One region of the Aminobacter sp. DSM 101952 genome, then DNA from elsewhere that is predicted to be linked to it. Evidence: predicted binding sites of a transcription regulator. Region 1 holds the regulator's gene; each other region holds the start of a gene.
The links. The regulator LexA, encoded in region 1, represses DNA repair genes until DNA is damaged. The targets are predictions, from matches to a motif close to TGTTCNNNNTGTGTTCNG.
Positions count from the first base shown of each region.

Region 1 (4,814 bases):
TATGCCGTGCGCGCCGACGACATAGCATCGCTGCCGGCAAGGCTGTCGGTCATCGGCGAGGCTCCGGCAGGCAGGCAGTTCACCGGAACGCTGGCGCCAGGCCAGGCGGTGCGCATCTTCACCGGCGCTCCCGTGCCCGAGGGCGCCGACACCGTCGTCATCCAGGAAAACGTGCGCGACCTCGGCAATGGCGAGATCGAGGTCGTGGAGCCGACGGCGCCGGGCCGCAACATCCGCGCCAAGGGCCTGGACTTCCGGCAGGGCGACCTGATCCTCGACGCCGGGCGCGTGCTCGATCCGGCAGGCTTGTCGCTCATTGCCGCGGCCAATCATCCCGAATTGCAGGTCGCCAAGGCGCCGCTGATCGCGATCATCGCCACCGGCGACGAACTTCTGCCGCCCGGCAGCAACCCCGGCCCCGGCCAGATCATTGCCTCCAACGCCTATGGTGTCGCCGCCATCGCCGAATCCGTCGGCGCGCGCGTGCTCGACCTCGGCATCGCACCGGACCGCACCGATGCGATCGCGACCCTCGTCGGCAAGGCGCTCGATGCGCAGGCGGACGTCATCGTCACGCTTGGCGGCGCGTCCGTCGGCGACCACGACCTGGTGCACCGCGTGCTGACCGGGCTCGGCATGGATCTCGATTTCTGGAAGATCGCCATGCGCCCCGGCAAGCCGCTGATGTTCGGCCGCCTCGGCAAGACGCGCTGCATCGGACTGCCCGGAAATCCCGTCGCCAGCCTGATCTGCGCGCACATCTTCCTCAAGCCGCTGCTGGCAACTCTTGGCGGGCGGCCCTATTCGCCTGACATTCGCACTGGCATCCTCGACGCCGCGATGACCGCCAACGACCTGCGCCAGGACTTCGTCCGCGCCCTCGCGCGCGAAACCGCCGACGGCCTTGTGGTGACGCCCTACACCATCCAGGATTCGTCGATGCTGCGCACGCTGGCGGACGCCAACTGCGCGATCATGCGCGCCCCCTTCGCACCGGCTGCCGAACGTGGCAACCCGTGCCGCGTGCTGATGCTGCGCTGAGCATACCCAACCCCCTTCACGAAATATAAACAGTTGCGGAACACAACTGGAACAGATAGTGTTTGTTCTGGGTTTGTTTTTCTTCTGATTCCTCGGGGGTGACCATGCTGACGCGCAAGCAACACGAGCTTCTGCTGTTCATTCATGAGCGGTTGAAGGAAGCGGGCATTCCGCCATCCTTCGACGAAATGAAGGAAGCGCTGGATCTCGCCTCCAAATCCGGCATCCACCGCTTGATCACCGCGCTCGAGGAACGTGGCTTCATCCGCCGCCTGCCCAACCGGGCACGCGCGCTGGAAGTGTTGCGACTGCCCGATTCGATCGCACCCGGCCTCAATGCGGCACGAAAATTCTCGCCGAGCGTCATCGAGGGCAGCCTTGGCCGCAAGCCGGAGCCATCGAGATCGTTCTCGGCCGGCAATGACGACGATGTCGCTGCTGCCGTCACCATCCCGGTCATGGGGCGCATCGCCGCCGGCGTGCCGATCGACGCGATCCAGCACAAGACCCATTCCATTTCGGTGCCGCCGGACATGATCATGGGCGGCGAGCATTATGCCCTCGAGGTCAAGGGCGACTCGATGATCGAGGCCGGCATCTTCGATGGCGATACGGTGGTTATCCGCAGTTCCAACATCGCCAACCCCGGCGAGATCATCGTTGCACTGGTCGACGACGAGGAAGCGACGCTCAAGCGCTTCCGCCGCAAGGGCGCCTCGATCGCTCTGGAAGCCGCCAATCCGGCCTATGAAACCCGCATCTTCGGACCTGACCGGGTCAAGGTTCAGGGCAAGCTCGTCGGGCTGATCCGCCGGTACTAATCCCTGCAGGCAACCTGGCGCGCATGCGCACGGCCTATCGGGCTGGCGATGCCGGTTCTGATGCGCCCGGACGCCTGCTGTCTCGCCGATAGGGCGGCAGTCCCCTCGCCTCGCGCGAGAATGCCCGCTGCACATGCCAGGGTCGGTATGGCGTGGCCACGGCGTGGCGGATCTCGACATCCTGGCGCGCGCCGTCCTGGGCAGGCCTCAAGAATATCGCCGCGCTTCCCAGGCGAGCCAACGCGCGGCTGGTGAGCACGACAACAGCAGCGTTGCCGCACGGATTGCGTGCCGTGGCGTCGTTCACGACGACAAGGTTGGCGATGCCGCAGGCTCGCCTGGCGGCTGCCGCGTTTTCCGCATGGGCCAGGTGCATGCCCGAGGGGTGCTCGATGAGACACAGCCCGTCGGTGCAGGAAAAGGCCGCATCACCGCCGGACCGGCCCGAACCGCCCTGGCCGATGTTCTGCTTCGGGTTTGCAGCGCTTGCCGGGGCGACGCGCGCGGGGCCGATCAGGTCTTCCGACACCAGGGCACGTTTCCAATTGTCGACGGTGAACTGGCTTGGCCGGGTCCGATTGACGGCAAGCTTGCCTTCGCCAACCGGCACGCCCACCAGGCGCGCATCCTCCGAGACGAACGCGTCGGGCGCTTCCGCGTTCATCAGCAGCAGCAGAGCCAGGGTCGCAATCGGCAGCGCCGCCAGTCGCAGCCAGGTCGTCGCCATCGAGCCTATGACCAGCGCCAAGGTGACGAGGACGACCGAATGGGTCGACATCAGCCCGACCGCATCGACGGGCGAGCGCTCGGAGAACCACGTCGCCAGCGCGATCATGGCCGTCAGGCCGGCCCCCATGGTGTCAAGGAAGATGCCGTCGAGGCGCAACGGCATGAACAGGCCGGCGAGCACGGCAAACGGCATGACCAGCACCGAGACGATCGGCATCACCGCCAGGTTGGCGACAAGGCTGAGCGGCGAGATGCGCTGGAAATGCCAGGCGCCGAAGACGCTGGTGGCAAGCCCGGCGATCAGCGACGTCGCGACGAGCCCGGCCGCAACGGTCGCCAGCCAGCGCCACAGCTTGGACGGCAACGACCGCTGGACGACGGGCTGCGCCTGTTGCTCGCGCCGGTCGGACCACCAGGCATAGGCACCGACAAGTGCCGCTGTCGCTGCAAACGACATCTGGAAGCTCGGTCCAACCACCTCGTGCGGCGAAATCACGATGACGACGATGGCCGAGATCGCCAGATTGCGCATGGTCAAGGCAGCCCGGTCGAACAGCACGGCCGTCAGCATCACGGCCAGCATGATGAAGCTGCGCTGCGCGGCGACCTCGGCCCCCGAAATGAACAGATAGCCCCCTGTCGCGGCCAATGCGGCGCTTGCCGCATATTTCTTCACCGGACGACGCGACGCGAACGCCGGAAAGGCGGCAAAGGCCAGCCGCGTCAGCAGCATCACCGTCCCGGCGACCATCGCCATGTGCAGGCCCGAGATCGAAATGATGTGGTAGAGCCCGGTGCGCCGCAGCGCCTCGTTGACGTCTTCCGGGATGCCGCCGCGCACGCCGACGACGAGGGCTGCAGCGATTTCGCCCTCCGCGCCGCCGACGCGATCGCGAATGCGCTGTGCGATGCGGTCGCGCGCATTTGCCACCCAGGCCGCGGCCTGGCTCGTGGCCGGCAACGGGTCGGTGGACGCAACAAGCTCCGGCCCCTTCATGAAGAAGCCGCTGGCGCCGATGCCGTCAAAATAGCTTTCGAAGGAAAAGTCGTAACTTCCCGGCCTTACCGGGCCGGATGGCGGCATCAGCCGGGCATAGCCCGTCACCAGCGAGCCGGCGGTCACGCCATCGGGGAGCTTGCGCGCGGTCAGCCGCACGCGATCCGGCGCATAGCGCAGAACCGGACGCTCCGTCGCCAGGATGTCGAGGGTCAGGCGCTGACGGCCGTTGTCGAGGCTGTCGATCTCGACCACCCGCCCGGTGATGCCTGCCGATATCGTCGCGCCGAGCATCCTGGTCGCCATCCTATCCGTTTCGATCTTGGCCATGGCCATGCCGAGCAGGCAGATGGCCGCGGCGGCGAGCGCGTAGTGGGCCAGCCTGTTCGTACGCATGAGAAAGGCGAGCACGGCCAGGAGCCCGAAAGCCGTGACCAGCGGCGCAAAAGGCGGCTCGGCATGAAAGCTGAAATAGCCAAGCGCGCCGATGGCCAGGAAGACCGGCACGAGCAGGAATGCAGCGCCTCGTTCGAGCTCGGTTTCGATGGCCACCCGCATGGCCCGCGTCGATGAACGAACACTGGCGGCGGCGCCTGACCATGCCGGCAGCCGGGGAAAATAAGGCTGCGGAACCGGCACCACGGCGATTTCCGTGGCTTCCGCGCTGGGTACAGTCGGCCTCACCCATGCCACCGAGGACACGGCCGCCCCTCCCAGCAAGGCGCGCTCGCCGGTCTCGACCACCGGATTGTTACCGGTTTCCCCCTCCCGCACGCGCTCGCCCATCGGGCCTGCCCCTTGCGCCCCAGACCTTCTATGCTACATCAGCGCCACCGAAACGCCATGCGCCGCCGGTCTTCGGCCAAGCGCGCCATGCCTCCGTTGGAAATCGCCATGTCCGTCGTCACCCGCTTCGCCCCCTCGCCCACCGGCTATCTGCATATCGGTGGCGCGCGCACGGCCCTCTTCAACTGGCTCTATTCCCGCCACACCGGCGGCACCATGCTGCTGCGCATCGAAGACACCGACCGCGAGCGTTCGACCGATGCCGCCACCGCGGCAATCCTCGAAGGCCTGACCTGGCTCGGCCTGACCTGGCAGGGCGAGCCGATCTCGCAGTTCGAGCGCGCGCCACGTCACCGCGAAGTCGCCGAAGAGCTTGTCCGCGCGGGCAAGGCCTATCACTGCTACGCCTCGCAGGCCGAACTCGAGGAGATGCGCGAGAA
Region 1 covers NZ_LMCL01000023.1:229,897-234,710, forward strand. The annotation lists gene glp (gephyrin-like molybdotransferase Glp) at 1-1,041, shown strand, start outside; gene lexA (transcriptional repressor LexA) at 1,146-1,862, shown strand; gene ASC75_RS15190 (ComEC/Rec2 family competence protein) at 1,897-4,374, opposite strand; gene gltX (glutamate--tRNA ligase) at 4,477-4,814, shown strand, end outside.

Region 2 (4,814 bases), on a different contig from region 1:
TCGAGGACCGCTGCGCCGCAGAGGCGGCGCTGACGCTGTTGCTAGACGATCCCTCGTCGAAGGTGCGTCAGTCGCTGGCAGAGGCGCTGTCGATGAGCGCTCATGCGCCGCTGCAGGTCATCGCCGCTCTTGCATCCGACCAGCCCGACGTCGCAGCTTTGGTTCTGGCGCGCTCGCCGCTCTTGACGGACGCCGACCTGATCGACCGTGTCGCCGCGGGCTCGTGCGCCATACAGGTACTTATCGCCGACCGGCCTGCCGTCTCCATGTCGCTCTCGGCCGCCATCGCCGAGGTGGGCGAGGCCGAGGCCTGCGTCACGTTGCTGCAGAATTATGGCGCCGACATCGCTTCGCTGAGCTTCCGCCGGATCGCCGAGCGCTTCGGCAGCGACGCGCGTGTGCGCGAGGCACTGGTGGCCGACCAGCGGCTGCCTTCCGATTGCCGGCATCTGCTTCTGGTCAAGCTCGGCGAAGCGCTGAAGGCCTCGCCTTTCGTCCTGGCACTGATGGGTGCTGCCCGTGCCGAGCGCGTGACGCGCGACGCCTGCGTGAAGGCTTCGATGACGCTCATCGAAGGCACTCGCGCCCAGGAACACGCGGCACTCGTCGAGCATCTTCGTCTGCGTGGGGATCTCACGGCAAGCTTCATCATCCGCATCCTCGCCCACGGCAAGGTCGACTTCTTCGGCGCTGCCCTGGTCGTGCTGACCGGTCGCGACGAACCACGGGTGAGGGCGCTTCTCTCTGCCGGCCAGGACGTGGCGCTGACGGCCCTGTTCCGCTCGGCAGGTCTTGCCGATGCGACGCATGCAATCATCCTGCGGGCCCTGAAGATCTGGCGCGAGGTGGCCAATGGACGCCGCGTCGCCGGTGCACAGGAGGTCAGCTGGCTGATGCTGAAGGAACTCGGCGGCCAAGCCGCCGAAGGCGAATTGGCCGGATTGGTCAAGTCGATCCATCTCGACGCGCTGCGCGAGAATGCACGCGGCCACGCGCTGGCAATCGCGGCGGCCTGAGCCGCCGCTTGCCTCAGATGTCGAGGGCGTCCGCCGCCGCGAATTCGGCACGATCCTGGATGAAGCGGAAGCGCAACTCCGGCTTGGTGCCCATCAGCGCATCGACCGCGCTCTTGGTCTCGTCGGCATCGTCGAGGACCTCGACGCGCAGCAGCGTGCGCTTCGACGGGTCCATCGTCGTTTCCTTGAGCTGGCTTGCCATCATCTCGCCAAGGCCCTTGAAGCGGCCGATCTCGACCTTGCCACGTCCGCTGAACTCGGTGCGCAGCAATTCTTCCTTGTGGGCGTCGTCGCGGGCATAGGCCACCTTGCCGCCCTGGCGGATCGAGTAGAGCGGCGGCACCGCCATATAGAGGTGACCGCCGCGAACGAGCTGCGGCATCTCCTGGAAGAAGAAGGTAATGAGCAGCGAGGCGATGTGGGCACCGTCGACGTCGGCGTCGGTCATGATGATGACGCGGTCGTAGCGCAGGTCTTCTTCACGGTATTTCGAGCGCGTGCCGCAACCCAGTGCCTGGATCAGGTCGCCGATCAGCTGGTTCGACGCCAGCTTGTCGTTGCCAGCGCTGGCGACGTTGAGGATCTTGCCCCGCAGCGGCAGGATCGCCTGCATCTTTCGGTCGCGCGCCTGCTTGGCCGAGCCACCTGCCGAGTCACCCTCGACGATGAACAGTTCGGCACCTGCGGCGGCGTTCTGCGTACAGTCAGCCAGCTTGCCTGGCAGGCGCAGCTTGCGCACTGCGCTTTTGCGCGACACTTCCTTTTCCTGGCGTCGGCGCACGCGCTCGTCGGCGCGCGCGATCACCCAGTCGAGCAGCTTGGAGGCTTCCTGCGGGTTGTCGGCGAGCCAGTGATCGAACGGATCGCGGATCGCTGTCTCGACGATTCGCATGGCCTCGACCGTTGCCAGCTTGTCCTTGGTCTGGCCGACGAATTCCGGTTCGCGGATGAACACCGACAGCATGCCGGCAGCCGAGATCATCACGTCCTCGGAAGTGACGATCGCTGCACGCTTGTTGCCGACGAGGTCGGCATAGGCGCGCAGGCCGCGCGTCAGGACGTTGCGGAAGCCCATCTCGTGGGTGCCGCCATCGCCGGTCGGGATGGTGTTGCAATAGGAGTTGATGAAGCCATCGCCGCCGAACCAGGTGACAGCCCACTCGATCGAGCCGTGGCCGCTCTGCTTGTCGCTCTTGCCCGAGAAGATTTCGCGGGTGACCTGCATCTCGTCGCCAAGCGAGGCCTTGAGATAGTCGCCGAGGCCGCCAGGGAAATGGAACACCGCTTTCGCCGGGGTTTCGTCCTTTTCCTTCAGCAGCGTCGGGTCGCAGCTCCAGCGGATCTCGACGCCGCCGAACAGATAGGCCTTCGAACGCGCCATCTTGTAGATGCGGGCCGGTTCGAAATGCGCGCCCTTGCCGAAGATGTCGGGATCGGGGTGGAAGCGCACCTTGGTGCCGCGCCGGTTGTGCACGTCGCCCAGGCTTTCGAGCCCGCCTTGCGGCACGCCGCGTGAAAAGCGCTGGCGATAGAGCTGGCGGCCGCGCGCTACCTCGACCTCGAGCAGGTCCGACAAGGCGTTGACCACCGAAACGCCGACGCCATGCAGGCCGCCCGAGGTCTCGTAGACCTTGGAGTCGAACTTGCCGCCGGCATGCAGCGTCGTCATGATGACTTCGAGCGCCGACTTGTTCTTGAATTTCGGGTGCGGATCGACGGGAATGCCGCGGCCGTTGTCGGTGACGGTCAGGAAACCTTCGGCGTCAAGCTCGACCTCGATGAAGGTGGCATGCCCGGCCACGGCCTCGTCCATCGAGTTGTCGATGACTTCGGCGAAGAGGTGGTGGAGCGCCTTCTCGTCGGTGCCGCCGATATACATGCCGGGGCGCCGGCGCACCGGCTCCAGGCCTTCGAGCACCTCGATGTCGGCTGCACTGTAGCCCTCGCTGCCGTCCTTGGCCGCCGGAGCAGGGCGCTTGGCCACTGCCGCCTGCACCAGCGGGTCCGCCGGACGCGAAACGGGGCGGGGCGGCTGCTTGTCGAGGCTGCCGAAAAGATCGTTGCTATCGTCCATGCTCAATACGGTTTTCCGATGCTGCGAATCAGTTTGCCAAGTGTGCCAGTTTTGCCGTCGGCGCAATAGAAGTTCCGGTTATGTTCGTGCGTCATGTTGTCAAACGCGACACAACCGTGCAACTATTCGTAAACGCAAACCGAAATCACCGGTTGATGAGTGGCGACGATCTGGCCTTTGGCGGTTGCTGGGCGACCGCTAAGTCCATAAGTGCTTCCCAAACAATCGGACAATCAACAAGGCGGGGGCCTCGTGCTTGACTTCGGTTCCCTTTTGCTCGCAACGGCTCTGTCCGGCGCCTGTCTGAGCGGAACGCTGCTCGCCATCTGGCTGACGGCGCGCCAAGCGCGTTTCGTCTTCACGATGGCGGTGGGGATACTACTTCTTGTCGTCCATGTCATCGGCTTTTGGCAATATGGCCGCAACGCCTCGCCATGGCTTGGTCAGGTGACCCTGGCACTGCTGGTTGCCGGTTTCTTCGTCATCCTGTGCTCGACGGCCCAGTATCTCGAGCGCGGTTGGCACAGGATGGCAGCAGGGCCAGTCCTTGCGGCGGTGGTGGTGATCACGGCGGCAACCGCCGCCGGCTATGACGGTCTGGGTTTCGTCCTCGCCTATTCGACGGTTACGGCGCTGCTGGTGGTGATAACGGCGATGTTCTGGGCCGCCGGCGAATATGATCGGCGTATCCTGGCCGCCGTCACCTTGCTCGCTGGCAGCGCTGCCGTCTCCTTCACGCTCTGCGCCTTGGTCCTGGTCCTGGAGGGGCAGTGGTCGCTGGGCACCGTTCCCAAGAACTGGGCCGAAGACCTGAACACTGCCGTCGTCGTTGCCTGCATGACGGCACTTGGGGCGCTGACCATTTCGCTGCATCACCTGCGCACCCAGCGCCAGCTGACCGTGCAGACGCTGACCGACCCCCTGACCGGCTTGCTGAACCGCAGGGCCTTGACGATGTTTCATCGTGACACTCGGTTCGGACCTTCGATGGCGCTGGCCATGTTCGATTTCGACCATTTCAAGCGCACCAACGACGTCTTCGGCCACGCCGCGGGCGATACGGTCCTGCAACGCTTCGCCGATGTCGTCAGGAGCCACGCCCAGGAAGGTGTCGAGTGCTTTCGGCTGGGCGGCGAGGAATTCGCCGTCGTCATGTCGGGCGTCGCTCCCGATGAGGCGCACGAGATATTGCGCGCAATCGGCGCCGCCTTTGGAGCCGAGATCGTCGCCACCAAGCTCGGGCCACTGCGCAGTACCGTCAGCGTCGGCGTCTGTTTCGGCGATGAAGCAGTGACGTCGCTCGATGAAATGCTGCTCGCGGCGGACGCGGCGCTTTACGCTGCCAAGCGTTCCGGCCGAAACCGGGCGGTCACGGCAGACACCACGGGTGGCGCGACAACCTATGAGCCTGCACGGCTGTTTGCCTAAACTCGTCATCCGGCACGGCTGCAGATAGCGCCATCGCCGCAAAAGCAAACGGCCGGACAGATGTCCGGCCGTCTCATCTGGTTTCGGGCCTGCTTACTCGGCGGCGCCGAGATATTCCGACAGCGGCGGGCAGGCGCAGACCAGGTTGCGGTCGCCCGCCACGTTGTCGATGCGCGACACCGGCGGCCAGTACTTGGCTGCGGTGTCGGGGTCGCCGCCCGGATAGGCCGCCTCAAGGCGCGAGTAGGGATGCTTCCACTCGCCGGCAAGCGTCTCGGTCGCCGTGTGCGGTGCAT
Region 2 covers NZ_LMCL01000002.1:204,055-208,868, forward strand. The annotation lists gene ASC75_RS04485 (DUF2336 domain-containing protein) at 1-1,016, shown strand, start outside; gene parE (DNA topoisomerase IV subunit B) at 1,030-3,090, opposite strand; gene ASC75_RS04495 (diguanylate cyclase) at 3,343-4,518, shown strand; gene gcvP (aminomethyl-transferring glycine dehydrogenase) at 4,612-4,814, opposite strand, start outside.
Region 2: a site for LexA is predicted at 3,161-3,178, ahead of parE (DNA topoisomerase IV subunit B). Genes of this name have one in related genera too.

Region 3 (4,814 bases), on a different contig from region 1:
GATCGCGGCGCCGACATTCGACAACAGTTCTCGCCATGGTAAATGGAGGGTTATTTGCCTACTTCGGCTGCCCGAATCTGCGCGAAATGCGCGATCTCGCAGTTTCGCAATTTAAATCAATTGCTTACGAGTTTCGTGAGAGATTGCCTCTGCGCACCGGCCCGCAAGCCGGGCCAGTCGGTTAAACTTTGGTGAAAAGCCTTCGCGAAATGCCACCTTTTGCAGCAAGCGCTCCTTTGCTCGTTCATGCCATTGTCGGCCTAGCAAGATACGTGGCCGCATAAATTCGGCCGCGACAGACCACACGAGGCTTCCCATGGGCTTTCTCTTCAGAACCGCTTTCTGGTTCTCACTCGTCCTGCTCCTCCTGCCGCTCGGCACGGGTCCCGACGGCGAGAACAGCGTGAGCCCGCTGCAGGCCATTTTTGCCGCGCGCGAGGCCGTTGGCGACCTCGCCGGCATCTGCGAACGCAAGCCCGATGTTTGCGAAACCGGCAAGGCGGCGATGCAGACCATCGGTGTCAGGGCGCGCGAGAGCGCCCGTATCGCCTATGAGGCGCTCGACCAGCAGTTCGGGCAGCCCGACACGGCGACCCAGACCGGCAGCGTTCCCGCAACGGACGACGAACCGGCCGTCGAGGCCCCGGCACACTGATTGCGACTTTCGGGCAGATACCAATGCCCCGCCGCAGATCGCCCGCCTCCGGCACCTGCGGCGTATTTCCTTTTTTTCGTGACGGGCCGCAGCGCTGGCACTATATCCAGATCACCATGACGACCTCGATAGACACCATCCGCGACGACTTCTCCTTCCTTGACGAGTGGGAGGACCGCTACCGCTATGTCATCGAGTTGGGCGAGGCACTTCCCAGCTTCCCGGAGAGCGCGCAAACCGACACCAACAAGGTGCAGGGTTGCGTCAGCCAGGTCTGGCTCGTTACCCACAAGGACGAAGGCGCCGATCCGGTCATCCGCTTCGAGGGCTATTCCGACGCCCATATCGTCCGCGGGCTCGTCGCCATCATGCTCGCCCTGTTTTCGGGTCATCGCGCCAGCGAGATCATGGCGACCGATGCCGAAGCCACGCTCAAGTCGCTGGGCCTCAACGAGCACCTTTCGCCGCAACGCGCCAATGGCTTGCGCTCGATGGTCAAGCGCATCAAGCGCGACGCCGAAGCTGCCCTGCATCAGGTCGCCTGAGTTCCGCTCATGCGCGGACGATAATCCTCGGCCCCCCAATGCAGGACCTTGCGGCCAGCGGAAGCGGGGGGAGGATTGTAGTGCCTGGCCAGCACGCCAAGTGCCGACTTGAGCATGACCTTGGCCGACCGCACCGGCCAGCCGCGCTCGGTTTCGACACGTTCCAGCCCCTTAAGGAAGCAGCAGACGTCGATCAGGACGCCGGAGAGTTCCGGCCCGACCGCATCGATGGCCCTGTCGACGCGCTGCCGTGCGGCGAGCGCCGCATCCGTCAGTTCAGCCACGCCGCCGCCGGCACTGCGCTTGCCACAAGAGACGCTTGCCACCCAGTTGGCGCCCATGCGCGGCATGATCTGGCCGCGCGTATAGTCGGAACGCAGCCGCTCGCCAGCCACGAACTCGCTATTGTTCAGGAACGGCTGGCCCGCCTTGCTCTTGCGTCGGGCGAGTTGGCCGAGTGGCGACTCCGAAAGGTTGATCAGCGCGGCTTGTCGCCCGGTAGCGGTGTCGACCATCGCCGTGTCGAGGTCGCGGTGCTGGCTCTGGAACGGATCGGTCGGGCTCTCCTGTCGGCGCGCGGCGGCTTGTCCGTCCGGCGTCAGCCGCAACGTGCGGCCAGCGCAAACGACAAGCCCTTGCCGGGATAGCACCGCAAGCACGTCGGCGCCGACAGCGATCCTGTCACTCCTGTCGTTCTCCAGCACCATCTTGCCGCCGGTCGCGGCCGGTTCGCATTCCGCAGCGCCCTTGGCCAGCAGTGCGAGCACGCGCTTCAGGGCCTTCTCGTCATCGATGCTCATGTCATCCCTCCAGCCGGTCGCGAAATGCGGCGATCGCCACCCGCTCCGCCAGCGCCACGATCCGGTCGAACTCGGCGTCGTCGCGCAGGTCCTCGACAGTATGGCAGGCGTAAAGCACCGTTGTCCGGTCGCGCCCGAAACCACGGCCGACCTCGCGCATGCTGAGGCGAAACACGACATGGGCAACATACATGGCAATCTGCCGGAGCCGGCTGATGTCGTTGCCGGTTCGGCCAACGCGGCGAATCTCCCTGCTCGGCACGCCGAACAGCGCCGCCATGAGGTCGATCATCGCATCGCAACGCTCCACCACCTGGTCATGACGCCGGCCGGCGATCAGCTCTTCAGCGGATCGCTCTTCCCTGGCGGCAGCGGCGCGCGCCTCCTTCTGCCGTTTGACCAATGTTGCCGACGTGGATCCCACCGAACTCTTCCCCTCTCAAGATAGGAATAAGTTCTTATATCCGTCGTGCCGCAGGGTGTGAACAAAAAAAGAACATTCGAAGGAAGGGGAAAACTTCAACACGCTGTAATCATTGTTCTATTTATTCCGACCCGATGAATTCTTGGCGCAGTTTCTCCCCACCCCTCGAGGTGGCTGCATCATCGCACGATCACAGTCACATCAGGCAGGATCGCGATGCGGGATTTTTCGAATGAGATTACAGCCTTCAAGCAGAACAAGCTGTCCGAGTTCACCGACGCCCGGCAACGGGCAGCGCTGCAAATCTGTTGCGGGATCGAGCTTTCACATGCGTTGTCCGCCGAGCCGACATCGACGTTGGCCCTGCTGAAGCGCCTCGAACGGGCGATCGAGCGCGAACGGCTCAGGGGCGTCAACCGCCACTGGAGCTACGATCTCAACCGCCACATCGCGCTGAAGCAGGTGCGCGACCGGCTGAAAGGTGTCTTCCCCGACCAGCCTGGACGTCTGTCGCTCAGGCCGCGCCGGCGTCGGCCCAAAAGCAATACGGCGCCCGAAGGCGCCGCTCGCTGAACGTCTGTCAAAGGGAGTATTACTTGCCCTTGCGCTTGCGGCCCAGGCCCATTTTCTTGGCCAGTTGCGAGCGAGCTGCTGCATAGTTGGGCGCGACCATCGGATAGCTGGCGTCGAGGCCCCACTTCTCGCGATACTGGTCGGGCGTCATGTTGTAGTGCGTCATCAGGTGACGCTTGAGCGATTTGAACTTCTTACCGTCTTCCAGGCAGATGATGTAGTCGTCATGTACCGAGCGCTTCGGATTGACGGCTGGCTTCTGCTTGTCGGCGGGCGGTGTGTCGGCGACGTTGCCGACGCGGCCGAGGGCGGCGTGAACGTCGGCGATAAGCCCCGGAAGTTCTCCCACCGGGACCGGATTGTTGCTGACATAAGCGGCCACCACGTCGGCGGTCAGCTCGATCAGCGTTTCGCTATTTGATGCAGGCGTTTCGGAAGTATCCATATGCTTCAGGCCCCAATGTGACTGGTTGTTTTTTGCCCGATATTGCGACCGGGATGCGGCGCGATCTTGTATCGTAATTTGCCATTACGAGTCGCGTTCCATCACTTTAATGAGCCTGCAGCGATAACAAGTCAATTCACTATTCTTTGCAACTTCAAGAACAATGCATTCATCACTTCTCTAACAAATGAGCGTTTTTGACAGGGCAATGTCATCACACGAGATTAAGTTACACAACGCTAAAAGCTTCTCATCGGGGTCATTGTCGGCGTTAGGTGGCGATATCGCGGTTGTTCTTGTCCCCCGCCACAGTTTCAGGAGAATCGTCGCCGGGTTTCCCCTGCCACGGCGAAATCCGGCCGAATAAGTCGCGTTGGCAAGAAAATCGACCGAAATCGGCGCCGCCAGCACCAATAACGCTGCTTCGACCAGCCTCGCAGTGCCGTGGAAAGTTCGCCGACATACGTGGCAAGAACGAATGACGTGAGCCATGAATCAGGTGTCAGATATCGCGCAGGTGCAGCAGTCCCGGAGTGCCGCTCAAGGCAAGCAACGCACCCGTCGCGATCAGGCCTCCAGCAAGATAATCACCAGCACGGCCGTTCACGACAGGTCTTCTTCAGTCTCTTGTTTGGGAATGGAAGCCGCCGCCTGTCGGCAGTATCGCTCGTTCAATACGGCGTGATGTACTTGCCGTAGACCCAACCGGTGGCAAATTGCCCGTTCTGGGCCGGATCATGCCAGACCTGGCACCAGCGATAGCGCACACGCTGTGCCTGCTTCCATTCCGGCAAATGCGTAATGTCGAACAGATCGAGCCCGCCAGTGCATTTTCCCGTCATCTGCAGCACGGTGCCATTGGGATAGGCAGCCTGCTTCTGCGACCCGCTGGACGGATACTTGCGGATGTTCAGCGTGTCGCCGAACGGCACATCGCTCACCTGCCAGGCAGCAAAGGCAGATGCCTGGACCTGACCGGCGAACACCGCAACGGTCGAGGCGACAGCGAGGGCGGCGGCAGTCTTCAACAACGTACTCATTTCTCTCCTCCGGGCTCGCCGGTCATTCGGAACGTTGACGCACAATGCAACTCAGCCCTTGAACCCGCCCTGATCGCCGTGTTCATTCGCCATTCAAGATTCACGCCCTGCGAGACCCAATGACCCGACCTGCCATTTTCGCCGACATCGCCCCGCCGTCGACCGAGCGTCGCCCCGTTTCCGACACCCGGCACGGCATCACCCGCATCGACGAATATGCCTGGCTGCGCGCCGACAACTGGCAGGAGGTCTTCCGCGACCCGAGCCTGCTCGATCCGGTAATCCGCACGCATCTCGAAGCAGAGAACAGCTACCAGGCCGAACTGATGGCC
Region 3 covers NZ_LMCL01000030.1:362,614-367,427, reverse strand. The annotation lists gene ASC75_RS18215 (DUF5330 domain-containing protein) at 317-655, shown strand; gene ASC75_RS18210 (SufE family protein) at 772-1,200, shown strand; gene ASC75_RS18205 (DUF6456 domain-containing protein) at 1,188-2,000, opposite strand; gene ASC75_RS18200 (helix-turn-helix domain-containing protein) at 2,002-2,424, opposite strand; gene ASC75_RS18195 (cytoplasmic protein) at 2,641-2,997, shown strand; gene ASC75_RS18190 (MucR family transcriptional regulator) at 3,017-3,442, opposite strand; gene ASC75_RS18185 (SH3 domain-containing protein) at 4,114-4,482, opposite strand; gene ASC75_RS18180 (S9 family peptidase) at 4,602-4,814, shown strand, end outside.
Region 3: a site for LexA is predicted at 2,482-2,499, ahead of ASC75_RS18195 (cytoplasmic protein). Genes of this name have one in related genera too.

Region 4 (4,814 bases), on a different contig from region 1:
CGGCATGGGGGCTGCTTACGTCCGCGACAGGAAGCTCACCATCTACACGGCGGAAGTTCACGTCTGTTATGTCCGGGAACTGCATCTCGAACACCGCGTCACCGCGAGCTTCCAGTTGCTTGACCATGACGACAAACGCCTGCGCGTCTACCAGGAACTGCGCCACGTCGACGGCTGGCTGGCGGCGACCTCGGAATATCTCGCTTTGCATGTCGACATGACCGGTCCGAAGGTCGCGCCCTTCCCCGAAGACATCATGGCGAGCCTGCAGGAAATGGGCGCCGCCCATGCCGCACTGCCCATGCCCGAGCGCGCCGGCCGCTCGATCGGCATCAGGCGCAAGCCGGCATAGTGGCTGAAGGGCCACAGGCGGTTAACCTTACCTGTTCATAACCTGCATCACAGCCTGCGGTTCGTTGATCGGCCGCACCCTCACCCCGACAATCCCACACAGCGAAATTGAGTCGCGGCGGGCACCGGACGGCTTGAGGCAAGGCATGCAACCAGACATCGAAGCGACAGCCAACAAGCTCGCCTGCGACCCGCGCATCAGCGACTACGACTTCTGGCGTTCGCTCCGCAACATCAACAACGAAATCTTCGAGATCGCCAACAACAACGGGCCGATCCCGATCGAGATGTTGCGCTGGCGCGTCATCCTACGCCAGGCCCGCTCCAAGCGCGGCGTGGCCTGAGCTTCGTACGGCCAGGCGCGCGAACGGTCGGCGCGCCTGCCACCAGACGGATCAGGCCAGTTTTTCCCTGAAGAAGGCAATCGTCCGGCCCCAGGCCAGGTCCGCTGCCTCCTTGTTGTAGCGCGCTTCGGACGTGTCGTTGTTGAAGGCGTGCTGGGCGCCGTCATAGACGTAGACCTGGAAATCCTTGCCGCCTTTTTCCAGCGCCGCCTTGTAGGCGTCGATACCGGCGTTGATGCGTTCGTCCATGCCGGCATAGTGCAGCAGCAGGGCCGCCTTGATGTTGGCGACTGCCGCCTCGTCCTTGGGCTGCGCGCCGTAATAGGCGACGCCGGCGCCGAGATCCGGCGAATTGACGGCGAGCAGGTTGACGGTGCCGCCGCCCCAGCAGAAGCCGACCGCGCCGACCTTGCCGTTGCCGCTCTCATGGCCCTTCAGGAACGCCACCGTCGCGATGCCGTTGGCCACGGTCTGCGCAGCGTCCAACTGGCCGAACATCTCGCGCGCCTTCTCCTCGTCCGGTGGCGTGCCGCCGAGCGGCGACAGATAGTCGGGCGCCAGCGCGACGAAGCCTTCGAGCGCGATGCGCCGCGCTACGTCGCGGATATGCGGGTTGAGGCCCCGGTTTTCGTGGATGACGATGACCGCCGGCAGCTTGCCGGCACGATCGGCCGGCTGGACGAGATAGCCCTTCATCTCGCCGGCACCGCCGGGATAGGCGACATCCTCGGCCTTGAGCCGCGCGTCGTCGTCGGCAACGATGGCCGCCTGCGCCTGGCTGGCCACGAGCATCGGCGCGATCACCGCCGCCGCCGCGGCCGATCCGGTCAGCTTGGTCAGCGTCTCCATGAAATTGCGCCGGTCGAGCGTCAGGTGGGTGTATTCGTCATAGGCGTCGATCATCGCCTGGGTGATGGCAGGTCTGGTCATGGCTCACTCCCTGTCTTCGACATCGGGCGGCGAGTTTAGCGTATGCAAATGTAGTTGGTGTCACTGTTGCGTGAACGGCGCCCGCGCCATCGGGCGCGAGCGCGCACGGGACGTCGGTCAGTCCTCGCCTTCCATGAAGCGGATGCGGTTGCCGAACGGGTCGATCACCTCGCACTCCAGCCCCCAGTCCTGATGCTGCAGGCCCGGCCGGTTGTATTTGTAGTCCTTGGCGATCAGCCCCTTCTGGAAGGCTTCCACGCCTTTCATGTAGCAGACCGCCGTGGCACCTGGACTGGCGTCGCCCGAATGCTCCGACAGATGCAGCTTCAAACCGCCGCGCGACACCTGGCAGTAGAGCGGCGCGCCGGGATGGAAACGATGCTCCCAGTCGACCGTGCAGTCGAGGAACCCCTCGTAGAAGCCCCGCGCCTTGTCTTCGTCGAAGATGCGAAAGATCGGCACCGGCTGGGTGAAGGATAATGAGCCTGCGGAAGGCTCTTCCCCCTTGTCCAGCTTGCTCGACAGGATGTTCCAGTTGTCGACGCCGAACTGCCGGGCGACGATTTCGAGCGCCTCGCTGTGGCTGACATCGAGGTTCTTGGCGCCAAGCGCCTCGCGCATGGCCTTCGCCATCGCCTTCGCATCACGATAGGTTCGCATGATCTTCCGATCCCAGGGTTCCGGTGAGCCTGTCCATCAGTGCCCGCATTGCCGATGCCCTCACCGTCCATTAGACCGGGTTAAGGAAGCGCTTGGATGTATTCGCCATACCCCTGCGGGCGCGGACTGCCGGCCACATCCAGCCGTGCGGTTACCTAGCCACGCCCCGGCATCCCGGTCAAGGGTGCCACTTTCCCCGGCTAAACGAGAACAAAACAGAGACACTTCTGGCCTTTCCGCCCCGAATCACTACATTCGGGGCAAATGTCAGACTTTCCGGACGACATGCCGTTTTTCGACGAGCCCGGCGGAATGCCGCCCCGGACCGCTGGTGCCTCTGCGCCGGGCGGCATTGCCGCGCGCGCCATGGCCGCCCGCCAGGCGTCGCATGCGCCGGACTACCTCAAGGGCCTGAACCCCGAGCAGCGCCAGGCCGTCGAGACCACCGAAGGCCCGGTCCTCGTGCTCGCCGGCGCCGGCACCGGCAAGACGCGCGTGCTCACCACCCGCATCGCCCATATCCTCAGCCAGGGCCGCGCCTGGCCCAGCCAGGTTTTGGCCGTCACCTTCACCAACAAGGCGGCGCGCGAGATGAAGCAGCGCATCGGCCATCTCGTCGGCGAGGCGGTCGAAGGCATGCCCTGGCTCGGCACCTTCCACTCCATCGGCGTCAAGATGCTGCGCCGCCATGCCGAACTGGCCGGCCTGCGCTCCGACTTCACCATTTTGGACACCGACGACGTCATCCGCCTGATCAAGCAGCTGATCCAGGCCGAGGGCCTCGACGACAAGCGCTGGCCGGCGCGCCAGTTCGCGATGATGATCGACGGCTGGAAGAACAAGGGCCTTGGCCCGGCCGAAATCCCCGAGGGCGATGCCCGCGCCTTCGCCAACGGCAAGGGCCGCGAGCTTTACAAGGCTTATCAGGACCGGTTGCAGACCTTGAATGCCTGCGACTTCGGCGACCTCTTGTGCCACCCGATCCGCATCTTCCGTGCCTATCCGGATGTGCTCAAGGAATACCACAAGCGCTTCAAATACATCCTCGTCGACGAGTACCAGGACACCAACACCGCGCAATACATGTGGCTGCGGCTCCTGGCGCAGGAAACCGGCGCCCCCGGCCAGAAGAATGTCTGCTGCGTCGGCGACGACGACCAGTCGATCTATGGCTGGCGCGGCGCCGAGGTCGACAACATCCTGCGCTTCGACAAGGATTTCCCGGGCGCCGTGGTCATCCGGCTTGAGCGCAACTACCGCTCGACCGCGCACATCCTCGGTGCCGCCGCCCATCTCATAGCCCACAATGAGGGCCGTCTCGGCAAGACCCTGTTCACCGAGCAGGCCGACCCCGACGACGCCAAGGTCAACGTCCACGCCGCCTGGGATTCTGAGGAGGAGGCCCGCGCCGTCGGCGAGACCATCGAGCAGTTGCAGCGCCAGAAGCACAATCTCAACGACATGGCGATCCTCGTTCGCGCCTCGTTCCAGATGCGCGAGTTCGAAGACCGCTTCGTCACGCTCGGCCTCAACTACCGCGTCATCGGCGGCCCGCGCTTCTACGAGCGCCAGGAAATCCGCGACGCCATGGCCTATTTCCGCGTCGTTGCCCAGGGCGCCGACGACCTCGCCTTCGAGCGCATCGTCAACGTGCCCAAGCGCGGCCTCGGCGAAGCCGCCATCCGCCAGGTCCACGACACCGCCCGCGCTCTTGGCGTGCCGATGCTCCAGGCAGCCTCCCAGTTGGCCGAAAGCGACGAGCTCAAGCCCAAGCCGCGCGCCGCGCTGCGCGAGGTCGCGGCCAATTTCGAGCGCTGGCAGAAGGCGCTCGACAACACGCCCCACACGGAACTCGCCGAGATCATTCTCGAAGAGAGCGGCTACACCGACATGTGGAAGAACGATCGTTCGGCCGAGGCGCCGGGCCGGCTCGAAAACCTCAAGGAGCTGATCCGCTCGATGGAGGAATACGAGTCGCTGCGATCTTTCCTCGAGCATGTCGCGCTCGTCATGGACGCCGAGCAGGACGAACAGCTCGATGCCGTCTCGATCATGACGCTGCACTCGGCGAAGGGCCTCGAATTCGAGACCGTGTTCCTGCCCGGCTGGGAGGAAGGCCTGTTCCCGCACCAGCGCGCACTCGACGAAGGCGGCCGCTCCGGCCTCGAGGAAGAACGCCGCCTCGCTTATGTCGGCCTGACCCGCGCCAAGAAGAACCTGCATCTGTGGTTCGTCTCCAACCGCCGCATACACGGGCTGTGGCAATCGACGATCCCCTCGCGCTTTCTCGACGAGTTGCCCGAGGCGCATGTCGAGGTGGCGGACGCCGGCAATTCCTATGGCGGTTACGGCGGCGGCAGCCGCAATCCCTATGGCGCCTCGCGCTTCGACGACGTCGGCCAGAAGTCCTTCTCCAACACCTATGCCACACCGGGCTGGCAGCGCGCTCAGCAGAACCGCACCGAGGCCACCGACCGCAACTGGGGATCGCGCTCCGGCCACTCGGTCGAACGTATCGGCTATGGCGAG
Region 4 covers NZ_LMCL01000001.1:289,772-294,585, forward strand. The annotation lists gene ASC75_RS01435 (thioesterase family protein) at 1-352, shown strand, start outside; gene ASC75_RS01440 (hypothetical protein) at 498-695, shown strand; gene ASC75_RS01445 (dienelactone hydrolase family protein) at 747-1,625, opposite strand; gene ASC75_RS01450 (glyoxalase superfamily protein) at 1,743-2,285, opposite strand; gene ASC75_RS01455 (UvrD-helicase domain-containing protein) at 2,550-4,814, shown strand, end outside.
Region 4: a site for LexA is predicted at 2,492-2,509, ahead of ASC75_RS01455 (UvrD-helicase domain-containing protein). Genes of this name have one in related genera too.